DNA from 3 places in the Methylobacterium sp. P1-11 genome. Region 2 is predicted to be linked to each of the others. Evidence: predicted binding sites of a transcription regulator. Region 2 holds the regulator's gene; each other region holds the start of a gene.
What was found. Region 2 encodes LexA, which represses DNA repair genes until DNA is damaged. Its sites were predicted from a motif close to TGTTCNNNNTGTGTTCNG; they were not measured.
Positions count from the first base shown of each region.

Region 1: CIW48_RS19940 (DUF3072 domain-containing protein) is a predicted target of LexA. The motif match lies at 4,758-4,775, and genes of this name have one in related genera.
Region 3: parE (DNA topoisomerase IV subunit B) is a predicted target of LexA. The motif match lies at 4,480-4,497, and genes of this name have one in related genera.

Region 1 covers NZ_NPKS01000020.1:1-5,929, reverse strand. Annotated here, with positions in the region: gene cysE (serine O-acetyltransferase) at 1-636, opposite strand, end outside; gene CIW48_RS19960 (helix-turn-helix transcriptional regulator) at 866-1,750, opposite strand; gene CIW48_RS19955 (transglycosylase SLT domain-containing protein) at 2,057-3,043, opposite strand; gene CIW48_RS19950 (Cof-type HAD-IIB family hydrolase) at 3,225-4,046, opposite strand; gene CIW48_RS19945 (gluconokinase) at 4,051-4,620, opposite strand; gene CIW48_RS19940 (DUF3072 domain-containing protein) at 4,784-5,083, shown strand; gene CIW48_RS19935 (hypothetical protein) at 5,327-5,524, shown strand; partial or broken gene CIW48_RS34115 (sugar transporter) at 5,786-5,929, shown strand.
Region 2 covers NZ_NPKS01000003.1:55,448-61,376, forward strand. Annotated here, with positions in the region: gene gltX (glutamate--tRNA ligase) at 1-599, opposite strand, end outside; gene CIW48_RS04300 (ComEC/Rec2 family competence protein) at 794-3,085, shown strand; gene lexA (transcriptional repressor LexA) at 3,079-3,804, opposite strand; gene CIW48_RS04310 (hypothetical protein) at 4,052-4,501, shown strand; gene CIW48_RS04315 (hypothetical protein) at 4,509-4,724, opposite strand; gene fae (formaldehyde-activating enzyme) at 5,069-5,608, shown strand; gene CIW48_RS04325 (hypothetical protein) at 5,646-5,929, opposite strand, start outside.
Region 3 covers NZ_NPKS01000007.1:162,866-168,794, forward strand. Annotated here, with positions in the region: gene CIW48_RS09715 (cytochrome b/b6 domain-containing protein) at 1-80, shown strand, start outside; gene CIW48_RS09720 (molybdopterin-dependent oxidoreductase) at 77-1,009, shown strand; gene topA (type I DNA topoisomerase) at 1,172-3,856, shown strand; gene CIW48_RS09730 (hypothetical protein) at 4,044-4,232, opposite strand; gene parE (DNA topoisomerase IV subunit B) at 4,592-5,929, shown strand, end outside.

The sequences.
Region 1 (5,929 bases), on a different contig from region 2:
CATTACGCCGCGCCGGATCTTGGGATGGCGGTCGCCGCGCTGCTTGCCGGTGCCGCCCAGGGTCACGGCGTGAAGGATCGACACGTCATCCTCGATCACCGCGGTCGAGCCGACCACGAGCCCGGTGGCGTGGTCGAGGAAGACGCCCCGCCCGATCTGCGCCGCCGGGTGAATGTCGCACTGGAACACCTCGGAGACCCGGCTCTGGAGGTAGAGGGCGAGGTCGCGACGGCCGCGGTTCCAGACATGGTGGGCGAGGCGGTAAGCCTGCAGGGCGTGAAAACCCTTGAAGTAGAGTACCGGTTCGAGGGCTCTCAGGGTCGCCGGATCGCGGTCGATCACCGCGCCGATATCGGCGCGGAACGCCTGCCCGATGCCCGGATCCGCGCTGATTGCCTCGTGAAAGGCATGGGCGACGAGATCGGCCGGCAACGACGGGTGCCCGAGCCGGGCTGCGACCCGGTGGGAGACCGCGCCTTCCAGCGTGGTGTGGTTCAGGATCGTCGAGACGATGAAGGAGGCGAGCTGCGGTTCGGTCCTCAGGACATCCTCCGCCTCGTCCCGCAGCCGCGACCAGACCGGGTCGACGACCGCGAGGTCATGCGATGGGTGAGTGAAGGCAGGACTGGCGCTCATGGGCGGATGCTCATGTCCGGGACTTCGCGTGGTTCGCCGGTTACGCGTGCGGCGGCCCGGTCCAGTGCCCGCACATGCAGGGCGGGTATCCGGCCCGGGGCGGAAACGGGTCGCAGCGCCGCCGGACCGCGCGTTCGGCCTTAGCGTGGTGTGCTGCACCGCGACGATCAAGGGCTCGCGCGGCCCAAAGGTCGCGTTGACCGCATGGCTGTCAGCGAACGGGAGCGGCTCAGTTCCCTGCCGGCACCGCCTGCCCGAACCGCGCTTCGATCGCCGTCGTCAGCCGGTCCAGCATCGTCTGGACCGGGATGTTGGAGGTGTCCACCGTGGCCGGTGCCCGGGCGTAGAGCGGCTCGCGGCTCGCCAGCACGGCACGCAGCTCCTGCATCGCAGAGGCATGGTCGCCCGTCGTGGCGAGGTGACCCTGCTCGCGGACGCGGCTCATGTGCTCCTCTGGCCGGGCACGCAGCCAGATCGTGTAGAAGGCCTGCAGCAGCAGATCGTAGGTGAGGGGCTCCGCGACGATTCCGCCACTCGTCGCCAGGATCAGCGGTCCGGGATGCTCGGTGAGGCGACGCAGGGCTGCCTGTTCCAGCCGACGGTAGCCCTCCTGGCCGTAGATCGCGAAAATCTCCTGGACCGAAAGGGCATTCTCCCGCTCGATCTCGGCATTCAGTTCCACGAAGGTCCAGCCCAAACGCTCGGCCGCGAGCTTGCCGAGGGTCGATTTGCCGGCGCCGCGCAGACCGATCAGTGCTACCCGCGGCCGGTTGCTTGATTCGAGTCGGGACCCGCCGGACAGCGCCTCCTTGGCCGCGGCGATCTGGGCCGGGCTCGCCTGACCGAGCAGGTCGCGCACCACCGGCCAGTCGGGCAGGGCGTCATTGCCGGTGATCAGATCGTCCAGCCGCACGCCCATGGCGTTGGCCACCCGCCGTAGCAGGATGATGGAGACATTCCCCTGGCCCCCCTCCAACTGCGCAATGTAGCGCTCGGACAGGCCGGAAGTCTGCGACAGGACCTTGCGCGACAGCCCGCGCACGGTGCGCGCATGTCTGACGCGGCGCCCGAGGTCCGTGAGAAAGAGTGATTCTTGTTCCACCACGCCGGTCATGGCGCCGTCCGCTTTCCTGCCAGCTTGAAAGCAGAGTCCGTGCCCTGCATGCCTGCCGCTTCGAGATCCGACGCGCCTCGGCGTCCCTCCGGGCAAAAGGTTGCCCGAACGTGCGCGCGTAGACCGGCGTTTCCTGCCCTGAGATCCGTCGTGCGCCACCCGCGTACGACCGCTATGCTGCGGCGCCGGTCCGTACCGTACCGATTCAACCACGTTGCTGGCGTGGCGCCTATGTGTTGCGGAACCGTGCGATGGTCAAGCCTTGGGCATGATCCTTGTGTGGGCAGAAAGCCCGGATCGGCGGACCTACTCGACCGGAAGGGCCGTGGCCTCGCGCACGGGCGCGGTGGCCGGCGCGCGCCGTGGTGTGGCGGCGGCGAGCATCTGGAGGGACGGACGACGCGGCGGCAGCGGCACCTCGACCGCTTCGGCCACCGCTTCGGAGCCCGGCGCCGGAGCGGCGGCTTTTGTCGCCGGAGCGGGTGCCGCCTCGGCCGGCGGTGAGAGCCGCAGTTCCGCGACCTGCGCCGGCGCGGGATCGGTTGCCGCGACGGCGCTCCCCAGGCTGGTGGGCCGACGTGGCGGCAGCGGCACCTCCACGGACGGAACGGCGGCGGCGGTCGGGGCCGCCTCCGGGCTGGCGGCCGGAGCCGCGGCCGGATCGATGGACAGGCTGGCGAGTACGACCGTCGCGCCGGCCAGGGCGGCCGGTCGGCGCGGCGGCAGCGGCACCTCGACGGTCTCGGTCGGGACCTCCGCCACCGCCGTGGTGCTGGGCGCATAGGCCAGGGCCGATGCAGCGGCGGTGTTCCGGGTATCGGCGGCGCCGCCGCCGAACAGGCTGGCGAGGGCGCTGGCCGAGGCCGCCACGGGCGCCACCACCGAGGCCACCTCGGTGGAGATGCCCTGACGTTTGGCCGCGTAATAGTAGCCGCGGTTGTAGTATTGATAGGCTTGGCTGAGATTGCCCTTGGCCGTGCGGTAAGCGCCCGCCAGGTAGGCCACACCGTAGCGCAGATTGGTCTGCGGATCGTACAGGCCGGCGGCGTCGCCGGTATAGCCGAGGCTGCGCGCGGTCGCGTGCTTGATCTGCATGAGCCCGAGGGCGCTGCCGCCCTTGGCCCGCGGGTTGTAGTTGCTCTCGCGCTTGACCACGGCGTGGACGAAGCTCGCCGGGACGCCGTTCGCTTTCGCCTGCTGCTCGATCAACGCGTCGATATTGTCGTGCGCGCTCTGCCCGAAGGCGGCTGCGGGCACGACCGCGAGGACGGCGGCCAGGATGAGGCGATGCATTCCGAGACCCGGTGCTGCTTGTTCTGTGGTCAAGCTAGGTCGCGGGGAAATGAGGCCGGAAAGCGGCCCCGGTTCGGCAGCCTGTGGGCGACCCGGGTGTCAGGGATGCCTGTGATCCGCACGCCACAGACGCGCGTCGGTACGTTGGTCCGCTGGGATGCCTGCGGAGATAGGCGACCGATCAGGGCAGGATGAGGCGCTCGACGGCGTGGGCGAAGCCGTCGGCGTCGTTGCTGTCCGTGACCGCGCGCGCGGATGCCTTCACGGCGTCCTCGGCATTGCCCATCGCCACGGACAAGCCGCTCTGTGCGAACATCGGGCGGTCGTTGCCGGCATCGCCGAAGGTGGCGATCCGCTCGGGCGGGATCGCGAGATGCGCGCTCATCCAGGCGACGAACTGGCCCTTGTCGAGATCCGGCGGTGTCACGTCGAGGTAGTATTTCTGCGATCGGTGAACGGTCGCTTGGCCCGCCAGGGCAGCCCCGATTCGCGCCTCGCAGGTCGCGAGATGGGCGTGGTCGCGGCTGACGCCGACGATCTTGGATGCGGCCCCCATGAGCGTGCCGAGGTCGGCGACGACGCGAGGCTCCGCGCCGATCGTGCGCCGCTCGAGGTCGGTGTAGGGGCCGTCCGGATCGCGCAGGCACCACGCGCCCTCGGCGAAGACCCAGACGTCGAGCTCCTCGGCCAGGAGCCGGTCGAGGGCCGACCGGGCTGCCGCCTCAGGGATGGTCCGTGCCTCGATGGTCGAGAGATCCGGCCGCACAACGCTCGCGCCGTTGAAAGCCGCCATCGGCAGGTCGAGACCCAGTTCGGCGACGAGGCTCCGCAGCCCGATGGGCGGCCGTGCCGAGGCGATGCTGAAGCCGATGCCGGCCGCGCGCAGTCGCCGCACCGCCGCCACCGTCGCCTCGGTCAGGCGCTTGTCGCCGGTGACCAGGGTGCCGTCGACGTCCGAGATCACCAGGGCGATCCCCCCGGCCTCGCCGGATCCTGCTGTCATCGGCTCACTCCCCGCCCGCATCCCGGCGCGCCTCGGCCGCTAGCTCCGCCACGACCCGGTCGGCAATCGCCTCGGGCGGTTCGAGGATCCCGACGGTGATCGGGTGCTCGTCGGGAGCCGGAACTTCCAGGGTCGCGAACTGGCTGTCCAGGAGGCGCGGCGACATGAAATGGCCCTGGCGCTCGGCGAGGCGCTGCCCAATCAGGGCCCTGTCGCCGTCCAGATAGACGAGGCGGACGCGTCGGCTCCCCCGGGTGAGGATGTCCCGGTAGGCACGGCGGAGGGCGGAGCAGACCACCACACCCGACTCACCGGCATCGAGACGCTGCTGGATCCAGGTCGCGATCCGGGCCAGCCACGGGGCACGATCCTCATCGTCGAGGGCGTGACCCGCATGCATCTTCGCCACGTGCTCGGGTGTGTGGAAGCTATCGCCATCCACGAAGATCCAGCCGAGCCTCTCGGCGATCAAGGCCGCCACGGTGCTCTTCCCCGAGCCCGAGACACCCATGACCACGAGCACCCGACCGGCGGCCGTCCCGGCATCAGGCGTTAGCTCTGTTGGGGACGTCATCCAGACCACCGTGGCTCCAGGCGCTGCGCGTCCCATCAATAGGAGCGGGCGCGAAGAAGGAAAGATGTCCCCCGCGCTCGTCAGGGCCTCCCTGTGCCGGAACCGTAACGCGGCCGGGCGCGTTCCTGTCCCAGAAATCGAACATATAGGGAACAGGCACCGTATGACGACCACAACCGCAAAGGCGACGTCGAAGGCTGGCCGGAGCGCCGGATCGCACCAGGAGGCCGGCGCGGGCAGCGCCAGCGACAATCCAAAGGCCGACCCGAAGGACGTGTCGAACCAGATCAAGGACCCGGACCAGTGGACGACGGGCGGCGAGCCGATGACCGGTGCGCAGGCCTCCTATCTGAAGACGCTCTCGGAAGAGGCCAAGGAGCCGGCGGCGTTCGATCCCGACCTCGACAAAGCCGAGGCCTCGAAGCGGATCGACGACCTCCGCCACAAGGCCGGCCACGCCTGAGCCGCGACGGGGCGCGCCTGCACCGGGCGCGCCCTTCGTCACGCCTAACCCTGCCGGCGTCTATCCCGGCCGGAACCGCCAGGCCCCCCTGTTTCGGACACTTCATTAAGCCGGCGGCAATGGCGAGCGGCTATTCGGCCTTGTGGCGCGTGCGGCCACGCGGGCGGCGGGACTTGGAAGGCGCGTGCGACCATGGATGAGCCGGGATGCGGCGGGGAGGGGAGGCGCGCAATGCGATCCCGGATGGCGTTCGCCTGGATCGACCGGATGCGCGCCGAGGCTGCGCGCTTCGCCCGCGACGCGTACGGCTCCACGGCGACGGAATACGCCCTCATCGGTGGCCTGATCTTCCTCGTCGCCGTCGGCAGCATCCGGTATTACGTGTCTCGCGTCAGCGCCGTCTACGGCAACATCAGCGCGGCGGTGACCCAGTCGAACTGAGCGGAGCAGGCCGGCTCAGCCCGTCACGCGGCCGCAAGAGCCGGGCTGTCGCGGTCGATAAGGCCCAGATTTGTGTCCCGATATTGAAGACGTCCGAGCCGCGCCCGGCGTTTCGCGCGCCGATGCCCCGAAAAAGCTGTGCTTAACGAGGATGACTTGGCGGTCTCGGCCGTGGCTGGCGGAGTGTGGCTCACCCGCTACGGACACCTGGCCCGCTATGGGCTAGGCACGGGCTCGGCAATACCGATGGGCAACATCTGGATGCGCAAACTTCCCCACGTCCTGCTCGCCGTCACGGCGATGTCGGGCTGCACGTACCTGCCCGCGGCGGGTCCGACGGCGAGTGCGATCCAGGCCGGGGCTGAGGTGGCCACGGCCGATGGCGGCCTGCTGGCCCGCTACGAG
Region 2 (5,929 bases):
ATCTGCGTGACGCCCATGTCGTGGTCGTCGACCACGACGGCGAGCATGTAGGTCGGCGTACCGTCGGAACGCAGGAGGACGAGGTCGTCGAGGTCCTTGTTGGCCCAGGTCACGCGGCCCTGGACGGCGTCCTCGACCACGGTCTCGCCCTCGGTCGGCGCGCGCAGGCGGATCACCGGCTTCACCCCGGCGGGGGCCTCGGACGGGTCGCGGTCGCGCCAGCGGCCGTCGTAGCGGGGTGCCCGCCCCTCCGCACGGGCGGTCTCCCGCATCTGCACCAGTTCCTCGGCGGTGGCGTAGCAATGATAGGCGCGGCCCGCGGCCAGCAACGCCTCGGCCACCGCGCGGTGGCGCTCTGCGCGGGCAAACTGGAAGACCACGTCGCCGTCCCAGTCGAGGCCGAGCCAGGAGAGGCCGTCGAGGATCGCGTCGATCGCGCCCTTGGTTGAGCGCTCGCGGTCGGTGTCCTCGATGCGCAGCAGCATGCGTCCGCCGGTGTGGCGGGCGTAGAGCCAGTTGAACAGCGCCGTGCGGGCCCCGCCGATATGCAGGTAGCCGGTGGGCGAGGGGGCGAAGCGCGTGACGACGGCTGAGGACATCGGTCCGGTATGTTCCGGGGCTGGTCGCGGACGGAGCGCGAAGGACGGCGAAGGGGCGGCGGAGCGGCGAGGGGCTCGACAGGGCGCCCGTAGCACGAAGCACCGGCTGTAGCACGGGCCAGCGGATGCGTTAAGAATCGCCCGAGGAATCGTCCGACCGCCGACGACAGGTCGCGCGGAGCGGGGTGACGGCGATGCGGCGGATCGGCGTGAGGCTGGCGGGAGGCGCGGTGGCGCTGGCCGCCCCCCGCGCGCGCGCCCGCCCGGTCATCCGTACCTGGGTGGCCGAGGGCATCGCCCGGGACGCCGAACAGCGCCGGCTGTTCCCCTGGTTGGCGGTGGCCTTCGGCGTCGGAATTCTGGTCCACTTCGTGGCGGCCGACGGCCCTCCGCTCCTGGCCGCTCCCCTGATCGGCGCAGCCCTCGCCCTGGCGTTGATCCCTGCCCTGCGCGCGCGGCCGGCGGCCCTGGCGCTCGCCCTCGGAGTGGCGGCCGCGTTCCTGGGCTTCGCGGCCGCGACCTGGCGGGTCTCGCAGGTCGCCGCCCCGATCCTCACACGCACCACCATCGGCCCGCTCGTCGGGATGGTCGAGGCCCTCGACGAGCGCGAGGTCGGCGCCCGGCTGGTGATCCGGGTCGAGAGCTTCGCCGGACTTGCCCCGGAGGTGCGGCCCGTCCGGGTGCGGGTCTCGTTCCGCAAGACGCCGATCCCGCGGCCCGGCGACGTCGTCGCCGCCACGGCCCGGCTGCTGCCGCCGCCTGAGGCCGCCCGGCCGGGCGGGTACGACTTCGCCCGGGATGCCTATTTCCAGGGGATCGGTGCGGTGGGCTCGTTGGTCGGCGCCGTCGCCGTCCGGCCGCCCTCCGAGCCATCGCCTCTCCGCCTGCGGCTCGCCGCGACGCTGGACGAGGCCCGCAACGGGCTGACTCGCCGGATCGCGGAAGCGGCCGGCGGCCAGGCCGGAGCGGTGGCGGCCGCCCTGGTGACGGGCAAGCGGGGACTGATCGGGCCGGCGACCAACGATGCGCTGCGCGCAGCCGGCATCTACCACGTGGTGTCGATCTCCGGTCTCCACATGGTGCTGGCCGCGGGCGTGGTGTTCTGGCTGGTGCGGGCGGCTCTCGCCCTGGTCCCGTACTGCGCGCTTCTCTGGCCGATCAAGAAGATCGCGGCCGGCTTCGCCATGCTGGGCGTCACCGCCTACTGCGCTTTCTCGGGCTGGGACATCGCGGCCGAGCGCTCGCTGATCATGACCCTGATCATGCTGGGTGCGATCCTGGTGGACCGGCCGGCCCTGTCGATGCGCAACCTCGCGCTGGCCGCACTGATCGCCCTGGCCCGGGAGCCGGAGGGCCTGCTCGGCCCGAGCTTCCAGATGTCCTTCGGTGCCGTGGCCGGGCTGATCGCCTGCGCGCGGCTGATCGACGGGCGGCTGTTCGTGCGCCCAGGGGCCGGCCGGATCGGGCGGCTCGTCGGCACCGGCCTCTCGGCGGTCGCCGGGACCCTGGCCACGACCCTGGTGGCGCAGATCGCGACCGCACCCTTCGCCACCTACCATTTCCAGACCGTCCAGCCCTTCGGGCTCGTCGGCAATGCCCTGACCCTGCCGCTCGTCTCACTGGTGGTGATGCCGTCGGCGGTGATCGGGATCCTGGCCTATCCCTTCGCCCTCGACCGGCCGATCTGGTGGCTGATGGGCCAGGCGGTGGGCGGCATGCTTGCCGTCTCCCACTGGATCGCCGGATTCGAGCGGGCGATCGTCGTCGTGCCGGCCTTCGGCACCGCGGCCCTGATCCTGCTGACCCTCGGCCTGCTGCTGGCGACGCTCCCGGCGTCCCGCCTGCGCTGGCTTGCCGTGCCGCCGCTCCTGTTCGGCCTCGTCCTCGCGGCCCGGCCGGACCGCTACGACCTCTACGTCGATCGACAGGGCGGGGGCGCTGCCGTGCGGGGGCCGGACGGCCGTCTCGCGGCCCTCGGCAGCCCCTCCGGCTTCGTCCTCGAACAATGGCTGAAGGCGGATGGCGACGGACGGCAGCCCGGGGCGCTGATCGTCCGTTCGGGCAGCGGCCGCTGCGACCGGCTCGGATGCACCGCGCGCCTGCCGGACGGAAGGGCGGTCGCCCTGGTGCGGGACCGGCGGGCCTTCCCGGAAGATTGCGCCCGCGCCGCGATCCTGATCACCGGCCTTACGGCGCCGCCGACCTGCACGGGCCCCTTGGTGATCGACCGGCGCGTTCTGGCCGCCCGCGGAGCGGTAGCCCTCCGGGCCGACGGCGAAGGCTTCACCGCCCGCTACACCCGAGCCGACGGCCGCGCCGTGCCCTGGCAACCGCGTTCGGTACACGGGCCGGGACCGCCGCAGCCGATCATCGCTGCGTCGGAAGGCGCCCACGCCCCGGAGGATGGGGCGGCAACGCCTCCGGAAGCCGATGCGCCAGGCGGGGACTTGGTCCCCGGCGACGCACCGACCGAGCCGCTTCAGTAGCGACGGACGAGGCTGACGAGGCGGCCCTGGATCTGGACCCGGTCGGGTCCGAGGACGCGGGTCTCGTAGGCCGGGTTGGCGGCCTCCAGGGCGATCGAGGAGCCGCGGCGGCGCAGGCGCTTGAGCGTCGCCTCCTCATCGTCGATCAGCGCCACGATGATGTCGCCGGTATTGGCGGTGTCCTGCTTGCGGATCACCACGAGGTCGCCGTCGAGGATGCCGGCCTCGACCATCGAGTCGCCGCGCACCTCAAGGGCGTAGTGCTCGCCGCCCGCCACGAAATCCGGCGACAGGGTGATGGCGTGGCTCTGATTCTGAATCGCTGAGACCGGCGTACCGGCCGCGATCCGGCCCATTACGGGAATCGAGATGGCGCGGCCGGCCTCGTCGATCATCCGCGTGCTGGCCGGTGCCGGTGGCTGCCTGGATTTGCCGCCCTCGACAACGCTCGGGGTGAAGCGGCGCGGCTCGGCCGGGACCGAGGACGGCGCCATCTGGCTGAGGCTCTCGGGAATGCGGATCACCTCGATGGCGCGCGCCCGATTCGGAAGGCGCCGGAGGAAGCCGCGCTCCTCCAGGGCCGTGATCAGCCGGTGGATGCCGGACTTCGACTTGAGATCGAGGGCGTCCTTCATCTCGTCGAAGGACGGCGGGACACCACATTCCTGCATCCGGCTCTGGATGAATCGCAGGAGGTCCAGCTGCTTGCGCGTGAGCATCGACGGGGGACTCGCGGCTTGGCGGACCGCCACGTGACGGTCTCCGAAACAAATCACGAACAGGTTAAACGTTCCGCAAGTGTTCCGCAAGATGGCACCGCCACGCTTGGCGCGTCGCGGCCAGCCGGCGGGAGAAGCCGAGAAACGCATTGACGGCATAAGCGGAGCCGTTTCAATGCATCGCGCTGCCCCGCCGGAAGGGCGGCGGATCCGGGGCGCGGGCAGGGACCCTCTTGGAATGACGAGGATGCGACGACCCGCAGCGCTTCTGCTCCTCGGCCTCGCTGCCCTCGGCTTGGCCGGCTGCACCACCGGGTTCTCCTACATCTCGCGCAACTACGTGGCGCTCACCCCACAGGTGGTGACGATCGGCTGCAAGGAGCCCTACGAGGTCTACGATAATCGGCAACTGCGCCGGATGCTGATCGTCTCCAACGCCCTGCGCGAATATACCGGCTGCAATTTGAGCGAGGTCCGGATCGATCCGGAGCCGGACGCGACCCGGGTGAAGCGCTTCCGCACCGCCGCCCGGGCCTATCTCGACGAGACCGTGCGCGAGGATTGTCGGATCACCGGCGAGTCCGTCTTCGATCCTCTGAAGACCGAGTTCGCCTACGCGTGCGATGCGCCGGTCGAGAAGCGCGGTTCCGTGGTGCCGCGTCTGCCGGGCCGCAATCCGGGCCTCGGCGCGCGCTGACCGGCCATCAGGCGCCCGGCTTCGGGAAGGTCCGTTCCGCCGCGTCACCGGCGGCGGCGAGCAGGGCGCGGGCGAAGGCCCGGGCCTCTGCCCGGTCGAGCACGATGGCGGCGGTGACCGGCGCGCCGCCGAGATCGGCGAGGGCGAGTTCCAGGCGCACCCCGTCGGGAACGGCGCTCGCCTGAAGGCTCCAGCCGGAGCCTCGATCCGTGCTCTCCGCCATCTTACGTTCCTCCCGCATGCCCCGGGGAAGCGCCGCAGGCCCCGCCGGAACGGCCCAGGCCCGGGACTGTTCCCGAGCCGCGCCCCGCGCTTCCCTGCCTCGCCTGTCGGCGTTCCTCAAGGCCGCAGGCCGCGGACGGGTGATGATGCGCGCCGATACGGATGACGGCGGTCGGGAGTGGCACCCGCCTTCCGGCCGGCCGACAGGGGGTCGACGCGGTCGCCGGGGATCACGATCGCCGGTGCGATGGCCAGCGTCCGCGACCGGGTTGGCCTGCTCCGAAGCGATTGACGCAAGCGCTCCGATGATGTCTCCCGCGGGCTCCGATCAGGTGGAGTTCGAACATGCAAGAGATCTGGTTCCGCGCGGGCGAGGCCACGGTGCTGGCGGCCGAGGGCCAGTACACCGACGCCATGCCGGAGGTGCTGATCGGCTCGGTGCGCGGGCCGGTGGGCCAGGCCTTCGCGTCGATGATGGGGCAGGTCCAGGGCCACACCCGGATGTTCGTGGTGCGCGACCTCAACCAGCTGGTGCGCCCGGCGACGATGATGACCACCAAGGCCACGATCCACACGGCCGAGTACGTCGAGCTCCTCGGCGGCGTGGTCCAGGCCGCCACCGGCGACGCGATCGTGGACTGCATCATCGAGGGCATCCTGCCCAAGGACGGGCTCGACGAGCTCTGCATGATCATCATGATCTGGCTCGACCCGCGCTGCGCCGAGGACGACAACCTCGACCAGAAGGATCTCTACCGGACGAACTACGAGGCGACGAAGCTCGCCATCGCCCGCGCCCTCAAGGGCGAGCCGACGGTGGACGAGCTGATCGCCAACCGGAAGACCGTGAAGCACTACGCGCTGGACGGCGTGATCGAGTACTGAGCGGGCGCGGCCCGCATCCTGCCGGATCGGGTTCGCCTCAACCCGGCGGGATGCGGCCCACCGAGCAGAGGGTGCGCATCGTGCTGCTGCCCGGGTCGGTGTAGCAGGAGGCCGACCAGCCGTTCTGCTGGATGAACGACTTGCGCCGCTCCGCCAGGGAGGTCCGGTAGGCGTTGGTGATGATCGGCTCGACGGTCGCGGCCGGCTCGCCGACGAGGATCTCGGAGGCCACCGACAGGTCGCGGAAGAAGGTCGTCGAGGGGGTCGGCTCGGCGGAGGTCGCCTGCACGATCGGCTCGGCCCGGCAGGTCACGTCGAACT
Region 3 (5,929 bases), on a different contig from region 2:
TCTCCGGCCTCGTCAACAACATGCGCGGCATGATCACCGGCTGGTTCAGCCTCGGCCGTGACCGGGAGCACGCCCGATGATCCTCCAACGCCGCAAGCTCCTCACCGGCGGCGCCGGCCTGATGGGCACCGCCCTGCTCGGCGGCTGCGACCGCTTCGCCGGGACCGAGACGGGCCGGCGCACCCTCCAGGTCGGCGAGGACGCCAACCTGTATGTCCAGCGCCTGCTGATGTCGCCCGCCACCCTGGCGCGGGAATTCCCGGCCGCGATGATCTCGCCGTGGTTCAAGCCGAACGGCACCATCGATCCGCCAGACCGCGCCTATCGGGCGCTCGCGGCGCAAAAATTCGCCGCCTTCAGGCTCACGGTCGACGGGCTGGTCGAGACCCCGCTGTCGCTCAGCCTCGCGGACCTGCGCGCCCTGCCGTCGCGGACGCAGATCACCCGTCACGATTGCGTGGAGGGCTGGAGCTGCATCGGGCAATGGGCCGGGGTGCCGCTCGCCGAGGTGCTGAAGCGGGCCGGGCTCAAGCCGCAGGCGCGCTACGCAGTGTTCCACTGCGCCGACACGCTCGAATATGCCGGCAGCCAGGACGGGGCCTTCCTGAGGCCCGGCCACCCGGGCGCGGTGCGCGAGGCCTACGTCCAGCTCGCCGCCGCCGAGGATTGGGGCGGCGCGCCCACAGCCACCGACGCGCCCAAGGACGATTGGGGCCAGGGCAACGCCGATTCGGAGCCCGAGGATAAGCGCACACCGATCCGCTACTACGAGAGCATCGACCTCTACGACGCCGTCAACCCGCAGACGATCCTGGCCTACGACCTCAACGGCAAGCCGTTGCCGGTCTCCAACGGCGCGCCTTTGCGCCTGCGGGTGGAGCGGCAGCTCGGCTACAAGCAGGCCAAGTACGTGATGCGGGTCGAGCTGGTGGAGTCGCTCGCCGGGATCGGCCAGGGCGGCGGCGGCTACTGGGAGGATCGCGGCTACGAGTGGTATGCGGGGATCTGAGGCGCCGGCTCGGCCGAACACCCCCGCCATTTGACATCCCGCCGCCCGTGACCCACTTGTCCCCGGCGCGCGGCCCCGGCCCGACGGCGGGCATACGTCCCACGCGAATCTCGAACAGAATTCGTCCGTCGCGCCCAGGCTCCGTCAGGGGCAGAGGTCTGAATGAAAGTCGTCGTCGTCGAGTCGCCGGCCAAAGCCAAGACGATCAATAAGTATCTCGGCCGCGACTATGAAGTCATCGCCTCCTTCGGGCATATCCGCGACCTGCCGCCCAAGGACGGCTCTGTGGATCCCGAGCAGGACTTCCACATGGTCTGGGAGCTGGCCGACCGCGGGGCGAGTCGGGTCTCCGAGATCGCCAAGGCGGTCAAGGGCGCCGACAAGCTGATCCTCGCCACCGACCCGGATCGTGAGGGCGAGGCGATCTCCTGGCACGTCTTGGAGGCGCTGACCGCCCGCAAGGCGCTCAAGGGCATACCGGTCGAGCGCGTCACCTTCAACGCCATCACCAAGTCCTCGGTCGAGGCGGCGATGCGCAAGCCCCGGGAGATCGACCAGGCCCTGGTCGACGCCTACCTGGCGCGCCGGGCGCTCGATTACCTCGTGGGCTTCAACCTCTCGCCGGTCCTGTGGCGCAAGCTGCCGGGCGCCCGCTCGGCGGGGCGCGTGCAATCCGTGGCTTTGCGCCTCGTGGTCGAGCGCGAGATGGAGATCGAGCGGTTCAAGCCGCGCGAGTACTGGACGCTCATCGCCACGCTGACGACCGCCGACGGCGCGACCTTCGAGGCCCGCCTCGTCGGCGCCGACGGCAAGCGCATCCAGCGCCTCGACGTCGGCACCGGCGATGAGGCCGCGGCCTTCAGGCGCGACCTCGAACTCGCGACCTTCCAGGTGGCGAGCGTCGAGGCCAAGCCCGCCAAGCGCCACCCGCAGCCACCCTTCACGACCTCGACGCTGCAGCAGGAGGCCTCGCGCAAGCTCGGCATGGCGCCGGCCCAGACCATGCGGGTCGCCCAGCGCCTCTACGAGGGCGTCGACATCGGCGGCGAGACCGTCGGCATCATCACCTACATGCGGACCGACGGCGTCGACATGGCGCCGGAGGCGATCCAGGACGCCCGCCGGGTGATCGGCAAGGAGTTCGGCGACCGCTACGTGCCGGACGTGCCGCGCAAGTACAGCGTCAAGGCCAAGAACGCCCAGGAGGCCCACGAGGCGGTGCGGCCGACCGACATGGGCCGCCTGCCCAAGATGGTCGCGCGGCACCTGGAGCCCGAGCAGGCCAAGCTCTACGACCTGATCTGGACCCGCACCATGGCGAGCCAGATGGAATCGGCCGAGCTGGAGCGGACCACCGTGGACGTCACCGCGACGGTCGGGCCGCGCCAGATCGACCTGCGCGCCACCGGCCAGGTGGTGAAGTTCGACGGCTTCCTGACCCTCTACCAGGAGGGCAAGGACGACGAGGAGGACGAGGAGAGCCGCCGCCTGCCGCCCATGAAGGCCGGCGACCCGCTCACCCGCGAGCGCATCAGCGCGACCCAGCACTTCACCGAGCCGCCGCCGCGCTATTCCGAGGCGAGCCTCGTGAAGCGCATGGAGGAGCTCGGAATCGGCCGGCCCTCGACCTACGCGGCGGTCCTCCAGACGCTGCGGGATCGCGAATACGTCAAGATCGAGAAGAAGCGGCTGCAACCGGAGGACAAGGGGCGGCTCGTCACGGGCTTCCTGGAGAGCTTCTTCCGGCGCTACGTCGAGTACGATTTCACCGCCGGCCTGGAGGAGCAGCTCGACCGCGTCTCCAACGCCGAGATCGACTGGCGGGCGGTGCTGCGCGACTTCTGGCGCGATTTCTCCGCCGCCATCGCCGAGACCAAGGAACTGCGCGTCACCGACGTGCTGGAGGCCCTGAACGGCCTTCTCGGCCCGCACATCTTCCCCGACAAGGGCGACGGCTCGAACCCGCGGACCTGCCCGACCTGCGGCTCCGGCCAGCTGTCGCTGAAGCTCGGCAAGTTCGGCGCCTTCATCGGCTGTTCGAACTATCCGGAGTGCAAGTATACCCGCCAGCTCTCGGCCTCGGGCGTCGACGGCGAGGGGGACGGTTCCTCGGCCGAGGGCGGCCAGCCGGGCGTCCGGGTGTTGGGCAACGATCCGGCGACCGGCCTGCCGGTGACGCTCCGCGACGGCCGGTTCGGGCCGTTCCTGCAACTCGGCGAGGCCTCCACCGAGAAGGACGCCGCGAAGCCGAAGCGCTCGTCGCTGCCGAAGGGGCTCAGCCCCTCGGATGTGGATCTGGAGAAGGCGCTGGCGCTGCTGGCGCTGCCCCGCGAGGTGGCCCGCCACCCCGAGACCGGCGAGCCGATCCTGGCCAATCTCGGCCGGTTCGGGCCCTACGTGCAGCACGGGAAGACCTACGCCAATCTCGGCAAGGACGACGACGTGCTGGAGATCGGCGGCAACCGCGCCATCGACCTGATCGTCGCCAAGGAGCAGGGCGGCGGACGCGGCCGTGCGGCCGCAGATCCCGGCCGCCCGCTCGGCACGGATGCGGCGAGCGGGCGCGACCTCGTGGTCAAGGCCGGCAAGTATGGGCCCTACGTCACCGACGGCGAGGTCAACGCCACGCTGCCGAAGACCATGACCGCCGAGGCGCTGACCTTGGACGAGGCGATCGCCCTGGTGAACGCCAAGCGCGCGGCGGGCGGCGGCAAGCCGGCGAAGCGGGGTGCGGTCCGGAAGACGTCCGCGCGCAAGGCCACCGGCGACAAGCCGGCCGCCAAGAAGACAGCGACGAAGAAGCCCGCGGCCAAGAAGGCCGCGGCGAAGAAGTCGAGTTCTGGCTGAAGGGGCTCGCTGTCTGCGGTCCGGAGCGGGGCGACGCGGGGATCCCCAGCGCACCCCTCATCCTGCCGGCCCCGCTGCGCTCCAGCACCTCATGATGAGGGCGCGGGTTCGCGATGGGGCTGACGGCCGAGCGCGCTTCGGGCGGCCTGAAGCGTCTCGCGGAACCGGCCTCGGATCGGAGCGCGGCTCAGACCAGGTAGGTGATCGTCGCGGCCACAGCCGTCGCAAAAGTCGCCAGCGCGATGGTGGTCGCATTCATCAGGATGCGGGCGGGCGGCACGCCGGCCGGGTCGTCATCGCAGCCGAAGGCGGCGCCGGCCGCGTGCTCGAAGCGGATCAACGTCAGGCGGCGGGCCTCAATCGCGGCGTCGCTCATGGATTGCGGCTCCCTCACCACGGTCAAGATTTGTCTCCGCCACCAACGTCGATCGTCCCGTTCTGTTCCGGCGGCCGCCTAGGGAAGCCGGGCGAGCAGGCCACGAGAAAGCCTTAACTCATTGTTGTGCAACGTGGTGATGACGGGCGGCCCGGTCCTCTTGGGTGTCGGTGCGGCTCCGGCCCTCGCTCGCGGCAGCGCAGCATGCGATGATGCGCGCGCCTCGCCCGAGGGCGAACGGCTTTGATGTTTACGTTTTGTTCCGCTATGATGCGGGGATGAAGGCGCATGCTCCACGACCCAAGACACGTCTGCGCGATTCCGAGCCGGCCGACGCGCCGCGCGCGCGGAGGCCGCGCGTGAGCGATCCGGCGCGCGACCTGTTCGGGCCGGGCAGCAAGGGCCCGGCCCCCCGGCCGCCCGAGCCGCGGCGACGCCTGGACGCCTCGGCCTCGGTGGCGACGCTCGCGGCCGCCGAGCCGGAGGGCGGCTACACCGCCTCCGACATCGAGGTGCTGGAGGGGCTGGAGCCGGTCCGGCGCCGCCCCGGCATGTATATCGGCGGCACCGACGAGCGGGCGCTGCACCACCTCTTCGCCGAGGTGATCGACAACTCGATGGACGAGGCGGTGGCAGGCCATGCCAGCTTCATCGAGGTGGAGCTGGAGGAATCGGGCGCCCTCGTGGTCACCGATAACGGCCGCGGCATCCCGGTCGACCCGCACCCGAAATTCCCCGGCAAGTCGGCGCTCGAGGTCATCATGACCACGCTGCATGCCGGCGGTAAGTTCGACTCGAAGGTCTACGAGACCTCGGGCGGCCTGCACGGCGTCGGCATCTCGGTGGTGAACGCGCTCTCCGACCTGCTTGAGGTCGAGGTGGCCCGCAACCAGACGCTCTACCGCCAGACCTTCTCGCGGGGTCACGCGCAAGGCGCGCTGGAGCTGGTCGGCCGTGTGCAGAACCGGCGCGGCACCCGAGTCCGCTTCCACCCGGACGCCCAGATCTTCAGCTCGCTGAAGTTCGACCCGCGCCGCCTGTTCAAGATGGCCCGCTCGAAGGCCTACCTGTTCGGCGGCGTCGAGATCCGCTGGCGCTGCGCTCCCACCCTCCTGGAGGGGCTCGAGGACGTGCCGGCAGAGGCGGTCCACCGCTTCCCCGACGGCCTGCGCGACTATCTCGCCCGGGACATCGACGGCAAGGAACTCGTCACCGAAGCGATGTTCTCCGGCAAGATCACGAAGCCGGGCTCGCACGGGTCGCTCGAATGGGCGGTGGCCTGGATGGTCGCCGAGGACGGGATCTCGCATTCCTACTGCAACACGATCCCGACGCCTGAGGGCGGCACCCACGAGGCGGGCTTAAGGGTCGCGCTGCTCCGGGGCCTGCGCGAGCACGCCGAGCGGGTGAACCAAGCCAAACGCATGACGGCGGTGACCACCGACGACGTCATGGCGACCTGCGCGTCGATGCTCTCGGTCTTCATCCGTGAACCGGAGTTCCAGGGGCAGACCAAGGACAAGCTCGCCACCGTGGAGGCGCAGCGCATCGTCGAGACCTCGGTGCGCGACGCCTTCGACCACTGGCTCGCCGCCTCCCCGGCCCAGGCCAACAAGCTGCTCGACTGGGTGATCGACCGGGCCGAGGAGCGACTGCGGCGCCGCCAGGAGAAGGAGGTCGCCCGCAAGAGCGCCACC